DNA from 2 places in the Peribacillus sp. NPDC097264 genome. Region 1 is predicted to be linked to the other one. Evidence: riboswitches for the same ligand, from Rfam matches in the RefSeq annotation. Region 1 holds a riboswitch; the other holds the start of a gene.

Region 1 (10,844 bases):
TTCCAATTGTACGCCAGCGCCGGTTTTGCAACGGTTGGTAATATTGTTTTCATTCATCCCCAACAAATGCTTCGGTGCTTCAGCTGTTTGAAATCCAGCTTCCTTTAAGGCTACTTGTATCACATGTTTATAGGTCTCGTTCCTGCCACCCATATAGATTAACGATTCATTGGAATCGCGATAACCATGTATGGAGAGAATCGTATTTGCGTTATTTGCCATCAGTATGGCGGTTGGTTCATCGAAGGAGGTGGAGGTGATGTGCAGTTTGCTGTTATCCCTTGGTTTATGACCTTCAAATAGATATGTACTTGAATGGAGTCTTTCTCCAAGGGCGAGGGCTACTTCACTAGTTCCCGGTTCGATGTTGCCGCCATGGATCGCAAAGATCGCTAATTCTGGATTACGATGAAAAGTCGTAATGCTATAATCGGTGTTTTCTTTTTCATTCCGCTGTAATTCCGTGAAACTTGAGTATCCATTCTCCATCATATTTGCCTCCTTGTCCTGCGTTCTCCTTGTATTGTATAACTGAAAAGAGAAAAAGAACAAGTTAGAGAGTCTATATTACCCAAGGTGTAGAGATTGATGGGATGGGGGGGACGTCTTATCTGTATGTTAAGTTCCAATTGAAAAACAGGTTGAACCTCATGAGGTTCAACCTGTTTTTTTACTCTTGGATATTTGTATATTGTTCTATTTTCTTTTGTTCATCGGGAGTCAGTGTTTCAGACCGTTTGAACGTATTCATTGTTACAAGCAGGACTGCTATCAGAACAACAGGGATAACCCAGCTTACTACTTTTTTTAATATCTTCATTTTCTCGTCCCCTTATAGATCTATAAAAATTTAGATGTTTTCAAGATGTATAGGCGTTTTCTTTATTGCTGTGCTTGCCAACTGCCATTTCTCCGAGGATCGGCTGCACCTGATAACCGACCGTTCTTTTCATTTCTAACGAGTACCTGTACGCCACCATAGAACACAGGGGCGACTTTTTGTACGACATTGTAACCGGCTCTTTCTAATGCAGAGGCTGTTTCAGGCGAAGGGCGGTATTCTGTATAGATGGTATTACCATCAAATACGAATCGATTGCGATCTATGATATTCTGGAACGTATCCTCACCTTCTGTATATGAATACAGGACCTGCATGAGCACTTGCGGTATCCTATCACCACCGGGCGAACCGATTCCGATTGTCTTTTCCCCTTGTTTTTTAAGAATGGTAGGAGCGGTAAAGGTCCTTGAGCGTTTATGCTCATCGATTTTATTCAGGCCAGAGCGGAAGTTTTTCAATTGGTCATTCAAGAAAAAGCCGTTCGTATAGGCACCGGAACCAAAAAAGTTACTGAGTGTATTGGTCGTAGAAACGACTGTGCCATACTTATCCATGACGACGAAATGAGTCGTGCTTTCATGTTCTTCAGACTGGAACTCTACATTTGACCAATCACCTTTATTTATCTCTTTTTTCAGGTTGTCCAAATGAAGGGGAGATACTAATTGTTCAGCTTTGTCTGCGCTGATTCCGTCCCCGGTATAGTTAATTCGATCTTTATAGGAGGCGTTGGTAATGGCTCCTAGTAACTCCATATAATCTGCCTTATTTGAAGCATTGCTTAAGTCGACTTCTTCAGCGAGATTTAACATTTCAAGGACGGTTATCCCTGAAAAGGGAGGGGGAGCGGTCCAAACATCATATCCGGCGAATTTGCCTTGGACTGGCTCTCGTTCTTTTACTTCATAATGCTTTAAGTCCATTAAGTCTACGTCTGTTCTTTTTTTGATATTCCGTGCGATGTTCCCTTTATAAAACCCATCAGGCCCTTTTTGCTGAATCAGTTTCAATGTGTCAGCAAGATCTTCTTGTTTCAAAACCTTTCCTGGTTCAATCGAATCGTCATCAGGATAAAACAAGAGAGTTTCCTGTGAAGAAACTCTTGCTTTGGCTGCCTTTAGGCGGGAGGCCAACATTTTATCGACTTCAAATCCATCTTCAGCCAGGTCGATGGCCGGCTGAAGAAGGTCTTCCATCGGAATGGTTCCATAGTTATCATGGACAGCCTGCATCCCAGCTACAAAGCCCGGGACACCGGTATTATGTTTTAAATTTGAACGTTCAGGAGCTGTTTCACGATAATCAATAAAATTAGGCTCCTCAGATTCGGGTACAATCAGCATTCCGCCACCGCCGCCGATTCCCGACCCAAAGGGCTCTGTTACACCTAATGCATAAGAAATGGCAATTGATGCGTCAGCAGCTGTTCCACCGTTATCTAATATATTCATCCCTACTTCTACGGCGATAGGGTTGGAAGAGCTAACTCCATATGATTTATCGTTTAATGATTCATTGGTATCATGCGTGTCAGAAAGAGGATCAGTTTTTGAACATCCTGCTATAAAAATGAGCAAACAAAGGGAAAGGAGTACTTTCCGTGTGAAAGGATAAAACACTGATTGATCGCCTCTTTTCGGTGTGATCTTCTAAGATGTATGTCTTCTAGCATACCTGCTATTAGACTCTTATTCACGTATTATCTAGTTGTATGATGGTGCTTCATGTTTCTATTCTTCAGTAGTTGTCTCTTCTTGGGTTACTTTCTTTTCTTTAGCAGCTTTCTTTTCTTGGGCTGCTTTTTCCTCTTGTTCACGCTGTTCTTTATGGTCTATTACACGTTTATGATCCAATTTAATCTCTATCTTATTATCTTTTTTAGACCATTGCACGTTATCACTTGTTTCTTTCGTCAACCAACGGAAAACTCGCGATATATCACTAGAAGATGTAGCAGGTCTTGGTGTAGCTTCCTTGATTTGCAAGGGAACCACATCAACGGTTGCTTGTCCGTCATCAGTTAAATGGTATTGTACCATCGCAGAATCTTTTGTACGTGTCCAGCCTTGGTCAAATACAAAGTTACCTAAGCTGTAGAAGATAAGTCCATCTTTATATACATCGAATGATTGGACGACGTGGGGGTGATGGCCGATGATGATATCTGCACCAGCATCGATCACCGCTTTCGCTAATTCTGTTTGACGACCTGTCGCAGAAGTTGCATATTCTTGGCCCCAGTGCATGTTGACGACAACTAAGTCTGCGTTTCCTTTTTTAGCATCCTTGGCATCACCGATCATTTCAAATAATAAGTCAGGATTGGAATTCAATAATCCGGCTTGATTATTTTTGGCTACCGCATTTTTACCATATACATCGGTAAAGCCCAGAGTAGCGATACGTACGCCTTTAACATCCTGGTAATTGATGTTTTCTTTCGCTTCTGTAATATTCCGACCTACACCAACATAATCCATTTTGGCATTCTCGAATTCATCGATTGTGTCGAGCAATCCTTGTTCTTCAAAGTCCATCATATGGTTATTCGCAAGAGTCATGACAGAAAATCCAGCATTTTTAACAGCTTCCACGCCATCTGCATACGAATTTAGACGAATGGCTGTATCCGCTTCTTCATATTTAGAAACGTCCTTTGCTAGAGCAGGATGTTCATAGTTGCCACTTACATAATCCGAAGCATTGAAATAGGGCTTCATGTAACGGAAGAGGTAATCAAAACCATGGCTGTCTGTCACTTCTTCAACATAACGTCCCATCATGATATCCCCGACCATTGACATTGTCAGGGTATCGTTTGGTTTTGATGCAACAACCTCCACGTCTTTCGTGCGTCCCAACCAAGATGTTACGACTAAGACGATGATCAATATCGGTAGAACGATTGCAGTGTATTTGAGATTCTTTTTCTTCGTCCGCTTTGTAAAGATAAGTGTTTTTTCTTTTGCGTTTAAAGTACGTTTCATTTTATCCACCTCAGAATAGGTAATACACGTTCATTAGACCGAAAGTTACTCCGGATAATAAAAGCGTGCTGCCGAGTGTTAATGGCATTCCTTGTCTTTGAATGGCATTAGCGATCAAGCCAGGGACGATTATACCAATACCACGGAATTCATAGATTTCAAAAGGCATGACGGGGTAGACGAAATCCAAAACGAGTTTTAGACAAATCCCCGTTATCATCATTGCGGCAAACTTTCTTCTTCCATATAAGATTACCCATCTTGAAAGTCCGTGAGCGACAATGAAATAAGTTAAGATACTTACTATAATAATAACCAGCATGACTTGCCATTGATCAAAAACTAATGCCAAATAACCTGGCACGATAAGTCCGGCGGGCACAACACCCGTTTTTTCTGAAAAAATAAGGCTCAGTGTTACCCCTAGTACTAGGGCTACGTATAAATCCGATCCAAACATTAAGGTTCCTCCTACTTAACTCGCTTTTTGCTTCGTTTTAGTTTTCATGATTGCGTCAATTAATGGTTCTGCTGCTCCGTGAATGTTACCGACACCATAAACGATTCGGTTTTTCATGACTGGACGCAGTTTGGCAACGATTTCTTCCGTTGACCATTCTTCTAAATCCCAATATTCCACTGTATCTAACTTGCCTTGCTCAAATGCTTTCGTTATTGGTGAAGTGGTTTCACCGATGGCAATGACGATTTCGGATTTTATGTAAGGCAATACATCTCTTGCAAATTGCTCTGTACGGTCCACACGGTCAGGACGGCAGTTCATGATTACGATAGGGGCTTCCGTGCTGTATCCGAAGGTACTTACCCTGTCCCAAATATTCAATGTAGATGACGCATCATTGGCGGCAAATCCATTAACGAAGAAAGTCGGTTGCCTAGCATCTCCAAATTTAGTGATACGCATGGCCCCTGGATCTGGATGTGCATTTAACATGCCACGGAATGCCGTTTTCTCATCGATGCCCAATGCTTCTGCAACAGCCAAGGCAAGGGAGGCGTTATCAGGGAATACCATATAGTCGAATTCACGTAGAAATTCTTCTGAGATCCTTGAGTTATCGGCTACGATTACCTTCGTATTACGTTGTTTGGCAATTTCTTTGTAATATTCTAAATGTTCGCCCTCGATGGTTATTAAATGCCCATTGTAGGGTATGGTTGCAGTGAATGCTTCTGCAACTTGATCCAATGTTGGTCCCATGACATCCATGTGATCTTCAAGCACATTTACGATAACCCCAATATTTGCCTGAATCATTTTATTTTGGAAGATTAGTTGATAGTCAGGCTGCACGGCCATGCACTCACAAACTAATGCTTCAGTTCCTAAGTCAGCTACTTCTTTAACTACGCGACGTTGTTCCCCGATATTCGGTCCTTCTGGACGACGTATGATCGGTTTTTCTTTGTCCGTAAACCAATAAATCATTCTTGCGGAAGTTCCGGTTGTTTTTCCTATTGTCTTGTACTCCGCTTCCTTGATCACACCTGTAATAAGACGCGTTACAGTGGATTTCCCTCGGATCCCATTTACGTTGACACGTACGGGGATGGAGTCGAGACGCTTTTGATGGCGTTTTTGTTCGACTATGCCATAGCCAAGCAAAAATAATGCACATATAAATATCGGTGCCATTTTTTAACCTCTCTTTATTTATGTATTTGATTTACTGAATACACACTACATGATTTTAAACTTATTAAGCAAGGGTCGTTTTTCTATAGCAAGATAGCTTATTTTAATAATTTCCAAATTAATCTATAAATGAGGGTAATGGTAACTAATGGCTATAATATTCATGTAAGGACAAATACTCTATGGATTCCCCATTTCATGATGATTCTATTATGAGATGGAGAATAAAAAATAATGTTTATAGGATAATGAATTCTTTTTATAAGGATAAAAACCCAATTCCTAGTATCTACTGTAGGAGTTTAATGTAGACGATCCTTCCTGTTTTATAATTGTTTATACCTATTTATGCGTTTATTTTCTAATCTACTAGTTTGTTTTTTCTTTATTCCTGTATTTTGATTCTAATGACTCATTTAGTGCTACTTTTTTGGGATTGGATAAAGATGAGTAAAATCACCCCCCCATACTTTTTGGGTTTTTTTAATATGAAATACCCGAGGGGCTATGAGGTGACATCAATAAATTGTCAAAATCCTTCTCTTAAAAGTTTTTGGAAACAAGGGTTTTTAAAAAAAAGACTAGTTTCTTCTATTAATATAGTGTTAATAGTAGAACTAAAAAAAACCCAGAATAAATTCTGAGTTTTTGGAGTGTTTTTACATTCATTTATAATAAGGGATCAAATGAAATGTTATTTATAGATGAGAGTATTTTTTGTAAATTGATAGTCTCGAATCAATTTTAAGATGATGCTATCTTTAGCTAGATTTTATTCTATTTAAAAGCTCAGGATGTGAGTCCTTTTTACCGCCATCTATAACATAAAGCATAGGGGCTAATCTTCTGTTTCCTTTATCGGCAGAATTCATCTTCAAGTAATTTTCGTATTCGTTGCGAAAGAATTCTTCTTGGGCTTTCCCTTCGTTTAACTTTGCTATGAATTTGAAAAATCGTTTCATATGAATTCCTCCTTGTTTGGTTAGAAAGTATTAGGTTAATAGTAACACACTTTAGGTGAAAATTAACCTTTTATTAAAAAATAGGAAATAATAAATTAGTATAGTAGTTGTATATACTTAGTTTTCTGGTTTGGAATACGATATTGATGTGAGACCATCTCGTTTGTTTAGAGAGTCTCCTGTTGATTTGGTTTCAAATGAGAGTGATTAAGAGTTGGTTCAAATGCTTTTTAAAAGTGTGCTGACACTTCTAGAGAGGAAGTAGTTATTCTACTATTTACTGATGTAAATATTACTAGAGTAATATTAATTATACATTGAATATTCAGAAAATAATAGTGTTAGTTGAATTATTTCTCTCTGTATAAGATTCATGGTGAATTTTTTATTATAGTTTGTTTTGTGTTGTTATTAGTTTATTCCCCGTATTCACTATATTGAAACAATTTTAATGGAGAGGATATATTTGTTATTAACTTCATAGGAATAGCTAAATGCAAGGAAAAGCTTCCCACAAGGTAGGCGTGGGAAGCGGCTTTCATCATAATTGAAATCTTTTAACCTGATCTGTTAACTGTTCAGCCGATGATGCAAGTTCACTGGCATGATTGGTGATTTCATCCATTGAAGAGCTGGATTGCTGTGCTGAGGCGGACACTTGTTCAATGCCTGCTGCTGACTCTTCGGAAACGGCTGCAATGTCTTCGACGGCCTGGTTGATTTTTATGCTATTGGAAGAGATATAGTGTAAGTCATTGGTTATGTGTTGTAATTTTGTGCTCATGGCTCCCACTGAATGGTTGATGGTTTCAAAGGATTGGCCGGTAATGGTAATTTGTTGGGTGCCTTCATCTACTTGTGTATATCCATCTTCCAAGGAGTGAACGACGGTTTTTGAACCTGTTTGAATGGCTGTAACAATTCCAGTAATGTCACCCACAGAATCTGTAACTTGTTCCGCGAGTTTCCGAACTTCTTCGGCGACGACGGCAAATCCTTTTCCATGTTCGCCGGCGCGTGCCGCCTCGATGGCTGCGTTTAAAGCGAGTAAGTTGGTTTGATTGGAAATGTCCTGTATGACCTGAACGAGCTTTGAAATTTCCTGGGATTGTGAATCAAGGCCTTTTACCTCATCGACTGCCTGTTTCACAATCCTATCAATCGTTTGCATTTGTTGTACGGATTTGTGCATCATGGTTGTTCCTTCTTTTGTTAAGGACAGGATCTCGGTGGAGGTTTGGGAAATTTCTTCTCCTTCACTGTGTGCCTTTTGGATCTTTCCTGAGAATTCTTCCACCATACGGACGATTTCCGTTGCTTGGTTGGCTTGTGACTCAGAGCCTTCTGACAGCTCGTACATAGTGGTTGCAATTTGACTGCTTCCTTGTTGCACTTCATTTGCCGATTGGGTCAGCTTTTCGCTTTTGCTTGTAACGGATTCGGATACATTCAGCATGTTTTCGATGATATTGCGAAGGTTTCTCTGCATCTCGTTTGTAGAAAACGTCAATTCCCCGAGTTCATCGTTTGATGTCTGCTTAAGTGGTGCATGGTTCAGTTCACCTTTTTCCACTAGCTTCATCCTGTCTCGGATCCTTAGGATCGGTTTGGTAATGAGGTTGGCTGTCACAAGGGCAAGGCCAATTCCTGCTATGACTGTAATGATGGATAAAATGATACTCGTCGTTTTAACGGATTTTCCACTGCTGATGACGGTCTCTCCGGAAGCGACGATCAGTTTTTCGCGCTCGGAAGCGAGCTCTTTGAAGCCATCCATTATTTCCGTGCTTATGGGCGCTACTTCATTCAGCAATATTTCTTTCGCCTGTTTTTCATCTCCTTGCTCATACTGGGTAAAGACGCGTTCTTCAATCATGGTTCTCCAATCAATGCTTGTTTCAATGATTTCTTTCGTTCTCTCAGAGTCGGATAAGGCTAATAGCTCTTCTTGTAGGTGTTTGCTTTCTTCGGTATAAGCTAGGAAATCCTCTTTATATTGTTCATCTCCAAATAGGATATACCCTCTAACAAATGCCATTCTTTGCGAAAGGTTATAGAGTAATTGTTCATCTTTAATAAGAAGAGGCAATTCATGGTCGATGATATCTCTAGAATGTTTAAGAGACTTATTGCTGCTGTAAATACTATAGGCTCCTAATATGATGCATAAAGATATGACTAGCATAAATGCTAACAATACCTTTGTTTTAATCTTTTTCAAGTGTACGGCCCCTTTTTCGGTAGATTAGTTTACCTTCTGTTTATCGGAAATGGGGACCGATATTTAAAGAGAAATGGGGAAATTGGGCTGAAAAGACAGGGAATCTCTTTGTTTTTATGGAATATATTGATATGATCCCGCATATTGCGTTATGATTATAGAGAAAAGATTATAAGCCGCTTTAGGCGGAAGAGGTTCTAGCTACCCTCTCAAAAAAACTAAGGAAAAGCAGTACTCTATTCTTAGGGTGCTGCTTTTTTCCGTAAAAAAGGAGTTTTTCATAATGTTGAAGAAAGAAAAGGCAGTAGTGGTGTTTAGTGGGGGACAAGACAGTACGACGTGTTTATTCTGGGCCATGAAGCATTTTTCGGAAGTGGAGGCAGTGACGTTTGATTATAATCAGCGTCATAGCTTGGAAATTGATTGTGCGCGGAATATTGCAAAGGAACTGGACATCCCGCATCATGTTTTGGATATGTCGTTGTTGAACCAGTTGGCGCCGAATGCGTTGACGAGAAGTGACATTGCCGTGGCGGAAGGGGAAGAAGGGGAGTTACCGTCTACATTCGTACCGGGAAGGAATTTACTGTTCTTGTCATTCGCAGGAGTGCTTGCAAGCCAAATTGGGGCGAAGCATATTGTAACGGGTGTTTGTGAGACGGACTTTAGCGGATATCCAGACTGCCGGGATGTGTTCATTAAATCGTTGAATGTCACTTTGAATCTCTCGATGGATCAGTCTTTTGTTATAGATACGCCGCTTATGTGGCTGAATAAAGAAGAAACATGGGAAATGGCGGATCAACTGGGTGCCTTTGATTTCGTTCGTGAAAAGACGCTGACTTGTTATAACGGAATCATAGCCGATGGCTGTGGGGAGTGTCCGGCATGCAAGCTTCGAAAAAAGGGTCTGGATGACTATGTGATTAGACGGCAGGTGAACCTATAATGTATGGGTTCAAGATTGTCGATAAGCTTCAAAAAATAGAACAGGACATTCATCGTAATCAATTGAACTATCATCTAAGACGGGTGCTCGTGAGCAAAGAATTCACGTTTGATGCAGCTCATCATCTTCATGATTATGAAGGGAAATGCAAGAATCTGCATGGCCATACGTATAAGGTCATTTTTGGCATAAGCGGCTATAATGATTCCCGAGGGTTGATGATTGACTTTGGCGACATCAAAGAGATCTGGAAAAAAGAAATCGACATTCATCTTGACCACCGCTATTTGAATGAAACGCTGCCACTTATGAATACAACAGCTGAAAATATCGTCGTCTGGATTTATGAAAAGATGGCTGATGCCCTGCAAAACAAGGACTATAAAGGGGCTAGGGTTGAATTTGTCCGTCTTTATGAAACGCCGACGAGTTATGCTGAAGCAAGACGGGAGTGGATGGACTGTGAGTAAGCTGCCCGTCATGGAAATCTTCGGGCCGACCATTCAAGGGGAAGGCATGGTCATCGGGCAAAAGACGATGTTCGTCCGGACAGCTGGGTGCGACTATTCATGTGCTTGGTGTGATTCCGCCTTCACTTGGGATGGGACAGGAAAGGAAGATATCGTCCACATGACAGCTGAAGAAATATGGGAGGAGCTAAAACTCAAGGGAGGCAAGGGTTTCTCCTTCGTGACGATATCCGGGGGTAATCCCGGCCTCTTGAAGAATATGGCTGAGTTAATCACCCTTTTAAAAGAGAAGAACATCAGAATTGGCGTGGAGACACAAGGTAGCCGGTGGCAGGATTGGTTTCTCGATATTGATGAACTGACGATATCACCAAAACCGCCAAGTTCAAGGATGAAGACCGATTTTGAAGTGCTTGATGATATCCTATCCAAGCTTTCCAATAGAAGGGATGAAAATCAAATCTCTTTGAAGATTGTCGTATTTGATGAAGCTGATTATCAATATGCGAAGACTGTACATGCGCGCTATCCAGGCATTCCTTATTACCTGCAGGTAGGCAATGATGACAGCGTGACGACGGACGACCGGCAGTTGGTCAGTGAACTGTTGGGGAAATATGAACAGTTAATTAATCGGGTGATTGCCGATGACGAACTGAATGATGTGAAGGTGCTCCCCCAGCTGCACACGTATATCTGGGGAAATAAACGGGGCGTGTAAGGAAAAGGATGGGGAGGTCATACTTTCTATTGA
Region 2 (10,844 bases), on a different contig from region 1:
CCATCGAAAAAGAGCTCGTCCTGCAAACCCTTCAAAAAACGTTTGGAAACCGGAATGAAGCCGCCAAGCGCCTACAGATTTCAATGAGGAAATTACGTTATATACTAAATGAAAAAAAACATACCTGACTCTTATATGAACAAGGGTGCCCCCATTAATAGGATACCCTTTCATTTTTTTCTATTCCATTGTTAAAACGATACGACCGTTAATTTCACCCTTTTCCATCATTTTAAACACATCATTGATTTCATCAAGCTGTCTTGTTTCAATATTCGTCCGTACTTTTCCATCTGCCGCAAATTGAAGAGATTCTTGTAAATCTTTTCTTGTACCAACGATTGAACCTCGCACCGTTACCCCATTTAATACCGTATCAAAAATAGGGATAGGAAGTTCATCATTCGGCAATCCGACCACGACGAGTGTTCCGCCTCTTTTGACTGAACTGTAAGCCTGTTCAAATGCTTTTTTCGTTACGGCAACAGAAATAGCTGCTTGTACGCCACCAACTTTATCCTTAATTGCTTGAACGGGGTCGCTCTTCAACCCATTCACTGTATAATCCGCTCCTAGTTCTTTTGCCAGCTCAAGCTTATCATCTTGAATATCGACGGCAATGACATTGAATCCCATCGCCTTCGCATATTGAAGCGCAACATGCCCAAGTCCGCCAATACCATAGATTGCGACCCAGTCCCCTGGTTTTGCTTCTGAAACCTTAAGCGCTTTATACGTCGTCACACCTGCACAGAAAATTGGGGAGACCTCGGCAAAATCTAGCCCTTCCGGAACCTTGACAACATATTTTGCCGGTGCCTTACAATATTCCGCATATCCTCCGTCCACCGAATATCCTGCATTGAGTTGATCCAAGCAGAGCGTTTCACGACCCGTCAAACAGTATTCACAGTCGCCACATGCCGAATAAAGCCATGGAATTCCTACTCGGTCACCGACTTTCAATGTTGTGACGCCCTCTGCTACCTTCTCGATAATCCCTACTCCTTCATGTCCAGGAATAAGCGGGAGCTTTGGCTTCACCGGCCAGTCGCCATGTGCTGCATGTAAATCCGTGTGACATACGCCACATGCCTTAATTTTAACTAAAATCTCACCATACTCTAAATCCGGAATCGGTACATCCTTAATTTCAAGCTCTTGTTTAAATTCATTGACGACCGCTGCCTTCATTGTTTTAACATCCTTCAATGTTTTCGATTCCACCGTACTTGTCCCCTGATTTACATTCATGATTCTATTCCTCCCTTAGGTCCGTGTTTTTCTCACTTCCACTTATTTATAATGCAAGTGCCATGCCAAACAGAAAAGTCCAATCAAGTTAGGTTCAAACGTAAACCCTAGCCGAAAATTCGGCCCATTATGACAGAAATCCGGCTCAATGATGACGAAAACCAGTTCGTATATTGCTGGAGAAATGGTTCACCCTATAAAGAGGAGGTGTACAATGGACACATTTGAAGAAGCCTATGAATCCTACAAACAACAAGGAACGCCACAAGCGAACCAACAAGGTGGGAACGATAAAGAAGAAATTGTCGCCGTACGGAAGAATGAGGAAGATAATATCATCGCCATCAAGACAAATACCGGACGGGAACTGGACTATCCCACCGCTCTTTCAGAAGCCAAGGCCGGAGCACTCGCCAACGTAGATGTCTTTCATAAATATGGTCGGGACATTTTACGAAGTGAGCCTGATGGCATTAAAGAAAATAATCTGGATGAACTGCCTGAATTTTAAAGACCGAGAAAAGCTGCCTTCCATTCAGGCAGCTTTTTTCCGCAACAAAAAAAGAACCGCATACTAACAGGTTCTCCTAACGACTTCCTCAAGGTTTTCCGGGATATTGAAAATGGAGCAACCAGCACTCTCCCTTTCTGTTCACTCCTTCTATCTGTTTACCATTCATAATGATAGGACTCAGAGATTTCCAGCAAGCGGCCACAGATTTCGACCACTTCTATGATTTCAATCCAAGACATATCCATCCCAAGTTCATTAGCATGTGAAATCTTATCCCGTAACTTCCTGATGGCATTGGCATCTTTCTTCCCTTTACTTTTGGATGGGATTTGAAAAAATGTTCTCAACTCTTTATCTTTATGAATAATGTCGAATTTATCGCTAATTTGTAGACATTCAATTAAATTAATCTCCTCATTTTTCTCCATTCTCCTTTCATATAATTCACTTGCCTTATGTAGACGATCCTCACTAATCATCGGATACCAGCTTTCACCCCCGAATCGATGCATGATAATATCACTAAGTCTCATTTCCAATAAAGTGATATAGCCAAAAATCAGCATCCTGATTGGTGGTTTTTGGAGGTCGGCATGCGTGATTAACTTTTTGATTGAATTATTCTCTAACACGAATACCCTCGTTTTCTTCTTAAAAATGCCTAACAATTGGATCAAGGGCGTTGAATCCGATACAAGTTCCCTTGGGGAAAAGAGCTTCATATAATCCGAAATGTTCCCTTCGCCAAGTTCATGTCTATCGATATAACCAACGATTTCCCCCTGGTCTTTCACGGCCAATGTATCAAAGTGTTTTTCCTCCATTACATTTTTGATATCAATGGCCGATTCATCTTTTCCACAAAACTCAAACTCTTGGGCTATGCTTCTGACCGTGATATTTTCCTCATATAGATTTTTAAGACTGTGATAACTACTATTATTGTTTTTGTACTCTACATTGGACATCCATGACCCTCCATCATTAGCATTCTATCCTCATTCATTAGAACCTAATAACTCCCCACTATCAGAAATAAGTCCACATGAAGTGGACTTTATTCCTTCATTCAAATGATATGTTTCTGCATATCTTCATTCACTTCTTGTTCCCAGTCCTTGCAAACATCTACCCAGTCCTTTGCTTTTGAGAATTGAAATAAATCCCCGAGTGAAAGTTCAATGGCTGAGTTCGCGCTCCCGCAAGCCGGGAAAACTGTCTCAAACCGTTTCATCGAAACATCCAAGTAAACATCCAGTTCATTTGCCAATCCAAATGGGCAGACACCCCCGATTGCATGTCCGGTCTGTTCAAGAACTTCTTCTGGAGATAACATCCTTGCCTTGAACCCAAACATTTTCCGGAACTTCTTATTATCGACTTTCGCATCTCCAGCGGCCACGACCAAAATTGCTTGGTCTCCTTCTCCCCTAAATGACAACGTTTTGGCAATGCGCGCGGGTATAACCCCGATTGTCTCCGCAGCTTGGTTTACTGTGGCACTAGATGTTTTGAATTCCATCACATCATGTTCCCTGTTCCATTGTTTAAAGTGGGCCCTAACACTCTCGATTGACATTTACTTTCATCCCTTTCCTTTAACTCTTTTTATGAATCGTACCATTCTTCACTATAGTAAAGCAAAATCTCTTTCCTTTATTCTAAATATTCAATATTTCGCATAAAATCTTGAAATTGACGAAAGAGGCCAAAATACGATACTATTAAACTTCGGGCAAAAGCCTAACGTGGTTCGTAACCATCCCACGATAAAAAACTAGGGAGAGAAAAATATGAATATTCGTACGCTCGCGATAAATGGTCTATTGGCTGCCATCTATATCGCTGTCTCATTCGTGCTTCAGCCGATTATGTTTGGGGTGCTTCAATTCCGCATTCCCGAAATGTTGAATCATCTTATTGTATTTAATAAGAAATATATATCCGGCATAGTCGTCGGTGTGTTCATATCGAACCTTTTCTTTTCACAGTTAGGGGCATATGACTTGATTTTTGGGGTCGGGCAATCTCTGATAGCCTTATTGCTTGTCATCTTTTCTTCCCGTTTCATAACGGGCATTAAGGGTCGAATGGCCATGACCATCATCATATTCACGGTTACGATGTTCCTAATAGCCATAGAATTGAATCTAGTCTTAGGATTGCCATTCTTAATAAGTTGGGCAACAACAGCAGCCGGGGAATTCCTCGTCCTACTGATCGGGGCACCCATCATTTATATGATGAATAAAAGAATTCAATTTGGAAAGTTGCTTTGAACTCACTGTGCATAAAGTAAAAGAACATTCTATATTCAAAGAGCTGTCTGCTACATGCAGCGGCTCTTTTTTTCAACCATACTCAAAAAAATTGATAAATGGTGGTGACTTTTTGCAGAAAAAAATACTGATGTTACTCGTCCTTCTGATTGTAGTAACATTCATCGGGCTAAATTCAGAATTATTCACGATGATTTGGAATAGCGACTTGGAATCCGTGATAGCCATATTGACAGAAAATCTCCTTCTTACCTTTGTAGTGACGTTCGTTTTGATGATCATTCAGAACTCCTTTACTGTCATCCCCCTGATTTTACTTTTAACAATTAATGTAACGATCTTTGGCTTTGCATTCGGGTATCTATGGAGTTGGTTAACAAGCGTGGTCGCGTCAGGAACCATTTTCTATGCTGCCAGGCACTGGTTCCAGTCATTGATTTTAAGAAAGATGGGTACCGACTCGCAGGATTCCGTCAAGGATCATGGGTTTATGTATGTCTTTACCGGTAGAATTTTCCCTTTCATACCGACAAGTTTAATAAACCTTGCAGCTGGAGTTAGTTCCGTCACCTTCAAAGATTTCTTAATGGCAACAGCATTAGGCAATCTCATCTACTTCTTCTTTCTCTCTTTAATTCCATATGGACTTCTTTCCGTAGAGATGAATCAATATACATTGATTGTACTCGGTTTCCTGCTCTTAACCTTTTTCCTTATCTACAAGCGCTTCAAGAAAAAAAAGAACCTATCACTCTTTAAGAAAAACAGGTAACCTTGCTGCCTGTTTTTTTGTGTGGAATCGTATATTTTCAGCCAATAGTTTGTTAAAATGTGTATGTATTTCAGCTTTGAAATGTCGGAGAATTCAGGGAGACCCATATGCCGAGACGTATCATATTAGTAATCTACATTCTTTCTGGAATGACCACATTACTTGTTTTCAATTACTATTTAATGAATTCCTTGAATACTAAAGAGGCGTTCCTTCAACTCCAGCGAGCAGAAGGGTTCATCTTTGTCCTATTAATCGGTTTGATTTTATTTCTCTACTTATCTAAAAGAGAAGAGTTCAAACAACTAAAAGAAGAAGAACAACTTCGAAGTACCCTTATTAACTCAATGGTAGACTTTGTGAATTTTAAGGATGGAGAAGGTAGATGGCTAGAATCGAATACGTTTGGACTTCAGTTATTCCAATTGGAGAATGTGGACTATAAAGGAAAAAAAGATAGCGAGCTTGCCGAGTACTCCCAATTCTACAGAGATTCATTGATTTACTGTGAAGATTCCGATCAAGAAACATGGGCAATGAAGAAGATTACGCGTTGTGAGGAGAATATTCCACTGCCAAACGGTCATTTTAAGACCTTCGATACCATCAAAGTCCCATTATTTCATGAAGATGGTTCACGAAAAGGGTTAGTAGTCATAGGTAGGGATATTTCAGAAAGAATTGCCGCGGAAAGTCAATTGCTTGCTAGTGAACAGCGTTATAAGTCTTTGTTTGATCACAACCCTTCCCCCATGTTAATGCTTGATTTGAAAGGAACCATCACAAACGTCAATCCAAGATTTGAAACCGTCACTGGATTCCGTAAAGGTGAAGTTCAAGGGGACCCTTTTATTGATTTGGATTTTTCCGCAGAAGCTAAAGAGCTCATCCAATCATCCTGTCAATATGTCGTGGAAAATCAGAAGGGGATTAAAAAAGGAAAAGATATAGCGCTTGTTACCAAATACGGGAATTCCATTTTACTTTCTTGTACTTTTGTTCCCATGTTAGTGGGCAAAGAATTAGCCGGTATCATTACGTATGCAAAAGACGTAACACAAATTCGTGAAACAGAAAGACGCTTACGAAAATCCGAGAAACTTTCGATCATCGGTGAACTTGCAGCAAGTGTTGCTCATGAAGTGCGCAACCCTTTAACGTCCTTAAAAGGGTTCGTTCAACTCCTGAAAAAAAACGACCAACCCCATGATCAATATTACACCATCATGCTTAGCGAATTAGACCGAATCAACTTAATCGTTAGCGAATTGCTTGTCCTAGCAAAGCCTCAGGAAATCATGTTCAGTCAAAATCAGATCGTAGAATTGATCGATGAAGTCAGATCCTTGCTTCTTGTAGAAGCCGATTCTTCTTCCGCTCAAATTTCTATCGAGGTAAAAAACGATATACCGCTTATTTTATGCGAAGCAAACCAGCTGAAACAAGTATTCATCAACATGGTCAAAAATGCTCTGGAAGCAACAGCATCCCATATTTCGATAGAAATTGAGCATATTAACCATTCCATTTCCGTTACAATCAAGGATAATGGCTGTGGAATCGAGAAAGATCGCATGAAACATCTCGGGGAGCCCTTTTTTTCATCTAAAGAAAAAGGGACTGGGCTTGGACTGACCGTAAGTTGCCGAATTATCGAAGCGCACCAAGGAAAAGTACACTTTAGTAGCAAACTAAACCATGGTACCGAAGTTAAAATTGAATTGCCGATATATAAATAGGATAAGTACTTGTTTACTTGTCCTATTTTGTTGTGTTCGGGATATAAGTAAACGTCCCCATACACACGATTGAACCGGCCAAAATCACCTTCTCGCCTTTTTTATCTTTTTCAACGTACTCCCCCCTACATTTCCTGTAATATGGTAAGGTCAGAGTACCATGGTAAGCTTAATTATTTCTTAATGATGCATAATAGGAAATAGAATAATTAGCTTATAGATCAAGAAAATGTAGAGAGATTCTCTTCATTTTTTCACTGTTATTTCACATTTTCATTTTATACTAGTTCATAGAAGTACTAAGAAAGGTTGCTGGCACAACAAAATGAAGAATTACATATGGCTGTTCGTCAGTCTACTTGCCTTGTTTATCTTACCGGTAACGGCCTTTGGCCATGCATCCATTTTGAGCTCGAATCCTAGCCCAAATGAGAGCTTGGATACTATACCTGAAAAGATCAGCATTCAATTCAGTGAAACTATACAATCTTCCTTTCACTCACTTGCCATGTACAGCAAAGAGGGGAAGGAGATCCCACTTCAAGATATCCAAGTTTCAGGGGATACTCTTGAAGCTACATGGTCAAGCTCTTTCGATGAAGGGGTTTATATCATTAAATGGAGAGTGGTTTCTAGTGATGGTCACCCCATCAAAGGTACAATTCCCTTTCAATATGGGGAATCCAACATCCCATCCGATCAACTGATCGGCGAAGAACATGCAGGCTTTCCAAGTACAACACAAATAGTCCTGCAAAGCCTTCAATATCTTTGTTTTGCCGCTCTTACTGGTGCACTCTTTTTTTATTTATCATTGGTGAAACGCCCTACTCCTGATCAAATCAGCAATAGGGCCCGACGCTATATCTGGCTATCTTATACCGGACTGGCGATTTCCATTCTATTGAGTCTACCTTTAAAAGTTACGATTGACGCTGATGTAGGTTGGTGGCATGCTTTCAATGGCATCTACCTAAAAGAAGTATTACAGTCCACCCAATTCAGAAATATTTGGATGATAGAAATAGTGTTGCTAATTGCCTTACTTGTGGCAATTTTGGCTATATGGAGAAATTACTTCAACAAGGTTTCTCTCCTAACATCCTTTATCCTTATATCTGCCTTGATGGTTTGCAAGGCCTTAATCGGACATACCATGGATACAACTCATCAATACCTGGCTGTATCTATGGATTTTCTCCATGTAATGTCCATGGCATTATGGCTAGGCGGTTTATTGGCTATACTGATAATTCTTCCAAAGTCCTATAATCCGAAGCTGACTGATGTTGATAAAAAAACGTTTTATTGGTCAATCATACAGAAGTTTTCCTCATGGGCCGTTCTTTTTGTGATTGTCCTGATCGTCAGCGGACTTTACAGTAGTTTTCAACATGTCCCAACTCTTCATTCATTGCTAAATACGACATATGGACAATTATTACTCGGGAAAATCGGACTTATGTCCATCATGTTAGGGTTTGGGGCATTTCATTTACTCCGTGGGAAAAGAAAAACGAAGAAGCTGGGCCTCAGTACTGGAATAGAATTCAGCCTGGGAATCATCATTCTCCTTATTGCTGCTCTTTTAACAAATGTTCAGACAGCCAAGTCTTCTCCAGGTCCTGTAGAGAAAACGGAAATGACTGAAAATAATGATCAAGTAACTTTATCGGTGACCCCCAATGAAATCGGTGAGAACCTCATTCAAGTGGAATTAATAAATAATGAGGGCATCCCTTATACAGATATCGAACAGCTTACAGTGGTCATGGAGCCTTTAGATGAAGACACAGGGGAAGTAAAATTGCACCTTCAGGAAGAAGAAAAGGGTATATTCAAAACCAAGTCGCTTATAACCATGTCAGGAAAATGGAAGATTCAAGTTCATGGTTTAACGAAGGAACTCCACTCTATTGATGCGGATTTTGTAATATTAGTAGGAAACTCATAATGAGAAGGGAAGAAATAAACATGAAAAATGGTACAAAGCTAATTATCGGTGCATTGGCATCTCTATTCCTCTTTGCTGGATCTGCAAATGCCCATGTCACGGTCAACCCAAGCTCTTCAGCACCTGAAGCTTGGGAAACCTATACACTGAAAGTTCCGGTTGAAAAAGAATCATCTACCACGAAGGTTGCCTTAAAGGTTCCTGAAGGCATCACCTTTTCAAGTTACCAACCAGTCCCCGATTGGAAAGTGACAACGGAAAAGGATAAAAAAGGACATGTAAAAACAGTAACCTGGGAAGCGACTGGTGATGGCATTGCTGCAGGCCAGTTCCAACAATTCACGTTCGTTGCCCAAAATCCAAAGGATGAGGCCGATATCGCTTGGGATGCATTTCAATATTATGCCGATGGGGAGATTGTCGAATGGAGTGGAGAGGAAGGTTCTGACCTACCACACTCCATAACAGAAATTACGGCAGCTTCCAAGAGCAATGAAGATTCATCAGTCCATGAACATGCCGAAGAAGGTGATCACTCTCATTCCGATTCCGTAGACAAATCGAAGGAGTCCACAGACAAAGAAGAGAATAACGATCAAACACTGATCATCATACTTGGCCTTTTGTCTTTGATCATCTCGATTATTGCCCTTACGATAGCCGCACGTAAAAATAAGAAGTAATCATTTAAGAAGATGCCCCAAAATCACTTGGGGCATCTTTTACTTATTATTCTACAACCATGGTCTTGCTTGCCTCAATGGTTCTTCTCATTTCATTCTGTGCACTATGCGTGACCATCGATAAATTCAACATTCCATTTCCTTGTGCCTTCTTGCTTATCCCCAAATCTTCCGTATTTTTTACCAGTTGGGCATATAGTTCCGCCTCTGTTAATTTACGACCGAATTCTTTTTCTGAGATGATTTTCAAGAGGGCTGCAGCTCCGCTCACATGTGGTGTAGCCATTGATGTCCCACTGAGCTTAGCATACTTGCTTCCTGGATATGTGGAGAGAATATCGACACCCGGTGCCACTAAGTCAATTTCATCATTCGTATTCGAAAAATCTGCCAAGTTCCGGCTTAAGTCCACTGCCCCCACTTCCACCACTTCTGAATAAGCTCCTGGATAATCTAACTCATCCGTATCATGGCGGCCATCTCCACCGTTCCCTGCTGCACAAACGACAAGAATATCATTCTGTATCGCTTTTTGTATGAGCTGATGTTCCTTATCATCCGGGGGCCCTCCCAGTGAAAGTGAAATGACAGAGACCTTTTCACCCTGCGGCCCTTTCCAATTGATTGCATACTCCAATGCCCCATTGATCCAGTTGATATCTCCCTGGCCCTTTCCATTTAAAGCCTTCAAAGCTAGAATACTCGCTTTCGGTGCCACACCTACTACACCTACATCATTCAGGGTCGCTAAAATCGTACCACTGACATGGGTTCCATGCCCATTATCATCATGGTAATCCCCGGTTTCAGTAAAATCCCTTCCGTCAATGATTCTCTCTTTTAAATCGGGATGTTCCTTATCTATACCAGTGTCAATGACCGCAATGACCACACCTTCACCATAATTGCCTTGTTCCCATATTTCCGGTGCCTTTATAAGCTCCACACCTTCAGGAACTTTCTCATTGGCCTTTTCCATTATTTCTAACACTTTGTAAGGAATTAATCTTTTTTCTTTCGACATTTGATTACCCCTTCCTTCGTCAATAATTTGACTATCCTCGGCGAGGGAGACCTATCCCATCTGGTTGTCGTTAACCATTAAAGAGATAAAAAAGAATCTCTTCAACTTATATATACCAGATTTTCGAAAATAAAAAATAGTTTTACATAAAATTCCAACTATTTAACTACCTTTATTTCTCACTGGCCATTTACTTACTTTTTCATTATAGAACATATGTTCTTTAAATACCACTTAATTTTCCCATTTTTTTAATAAAAAAGGCAACTCCCATTGAAGTCACCTTTTCGATATAGTTAAGCCCTGCCACAGCACTTTTTGTATTTTTTCCCGCTACCACAAGGACAAGGATCATTCCGACCTATGACAGGTTCTGTATGGACATGAGGCATTTTCGCCGCTTTTGCACTCTCCATAATGATCTGGGTACCCTTTTGCTTCATTTTTTCGTAGCGTTGTTTAAACAGTTCCATTATATCTTTGCTATATTTCAATGTATCTTCGGCGATATCCATTGCCTTTTGTTTGGAAGTATTATAATCCTCTAGAACAAATTGATTATCATGGAAAGAAACACGTATTCCAAAATGTTGCCCCGCTTGCTTATTATCTTTCTTTTCCTCAA

What was found. A riboswitch is a leader RNA that binds a small molecule or an ion and turns the genes downstream of it on or off. The one in region 1 is predicted to bind preQ1.
Region 2: another riboswitch for preQ1. It lies ahead of ACQKL0_RS17935 (QueT transporter family protein); the one in region 1 lies ahead of queC (7-cyano-7-deazaguanine synthase QueC).

Annotation. Positions count from the first base shown of each region.
Region 1 covers NZ_JBNNSR010000008.1:117,456-128,299, forward strand. The annotation lists gene ACQKL0_RS14510 (poly-gamma-glutamate hydrolase family protein) at 1-489, opposite strand, end outside; gene ACQKL0_RS14515 (CapE family protein) at 671-820, opposite strand; gene ACQKL0_RS14520 (gamma-glutamyltransferase family protein) at 883-2,463, opposite strand; gene ACQKL0_RS14525 (CapA family protein) at 2,575-3,831, opposite strand; gene pgsC (poly-gamma-glutamate biosynthesis protein PgsC) at 3,842-4,291, opposite strand; gene pgsB (poly-gamma-glutamate synthase PgsB) at 4,307-5,488, opposite strand; gene ACQKL0_RS14540 (hypothetical protein) at 6,250-6,450, opposite strand; gene ACQKL0_RS14545 (methyl-accepting chemotaxis protein) at 6,992-8,671, opposite strand; PreQ1 riboswitch class I at 8,857-8,899, shown strand; gene queC (7-cyano-7-deazaguanine synthase QueC) at 8,958-9,620, shown strand; gene queD (6-carboxytetrahydropterin synthase QueD) at 9,620-10,090, shown strand; gene queE (7-carboxy-7-deazaguanine synthase QueE) at 10,083-10,811, shown strand.
Region 2 covers NZ_JBNNSR010000013.1:24,989-35,832, forward strand. The annotation lists gene ACQKL0_RS17910 (sigma-54-dependent transcriptional regulator) at 1-128, shown strand, start outside; gene adhP (alcohol dehydrogenase AdhP) at 181-1,194, opposite strand; gene ACQKL0_RS17920 (DUF3892 domain-containing protein) at 1,469-1,765, shown strand; gene ACQKL0_RS17925 (hypothetical protein) at 1,924-2,736, opposite strand; gene ACQKL0_RS17930 (YbaK/EbsC family protein) at 2,838-3,347, opposite strand; PreQ1 riboswitch class I at 3,511-3,555, shown strand; gene ACQKL0_RS17935 (QueT transporter family protein) at 3,562-4,047, shown strand; gene ACQKL0_RS17940 (TVP38/TMEM64 family protein) at 4,160-4,819, shown strand; gene ACQKL0_RS17945 (ATP-binding protein) at 4,927-6,558, shown strand; gene ACQKL0_RS17950 (copper resistance protein CopC) at 6,884-8,512, shown strand; gene ACQKL0_RS17955 (YcnI family protein) at 8,533-9,195, shown strand; gene ACQKL0_RS17960 (S8 family peptidase) at 9,242-10,219, opposite strand; partial or broken gene ACQKL0_RS17965 (SEC-C metal-binding domain-containing protein) at 10,516-10,623, opposite strand.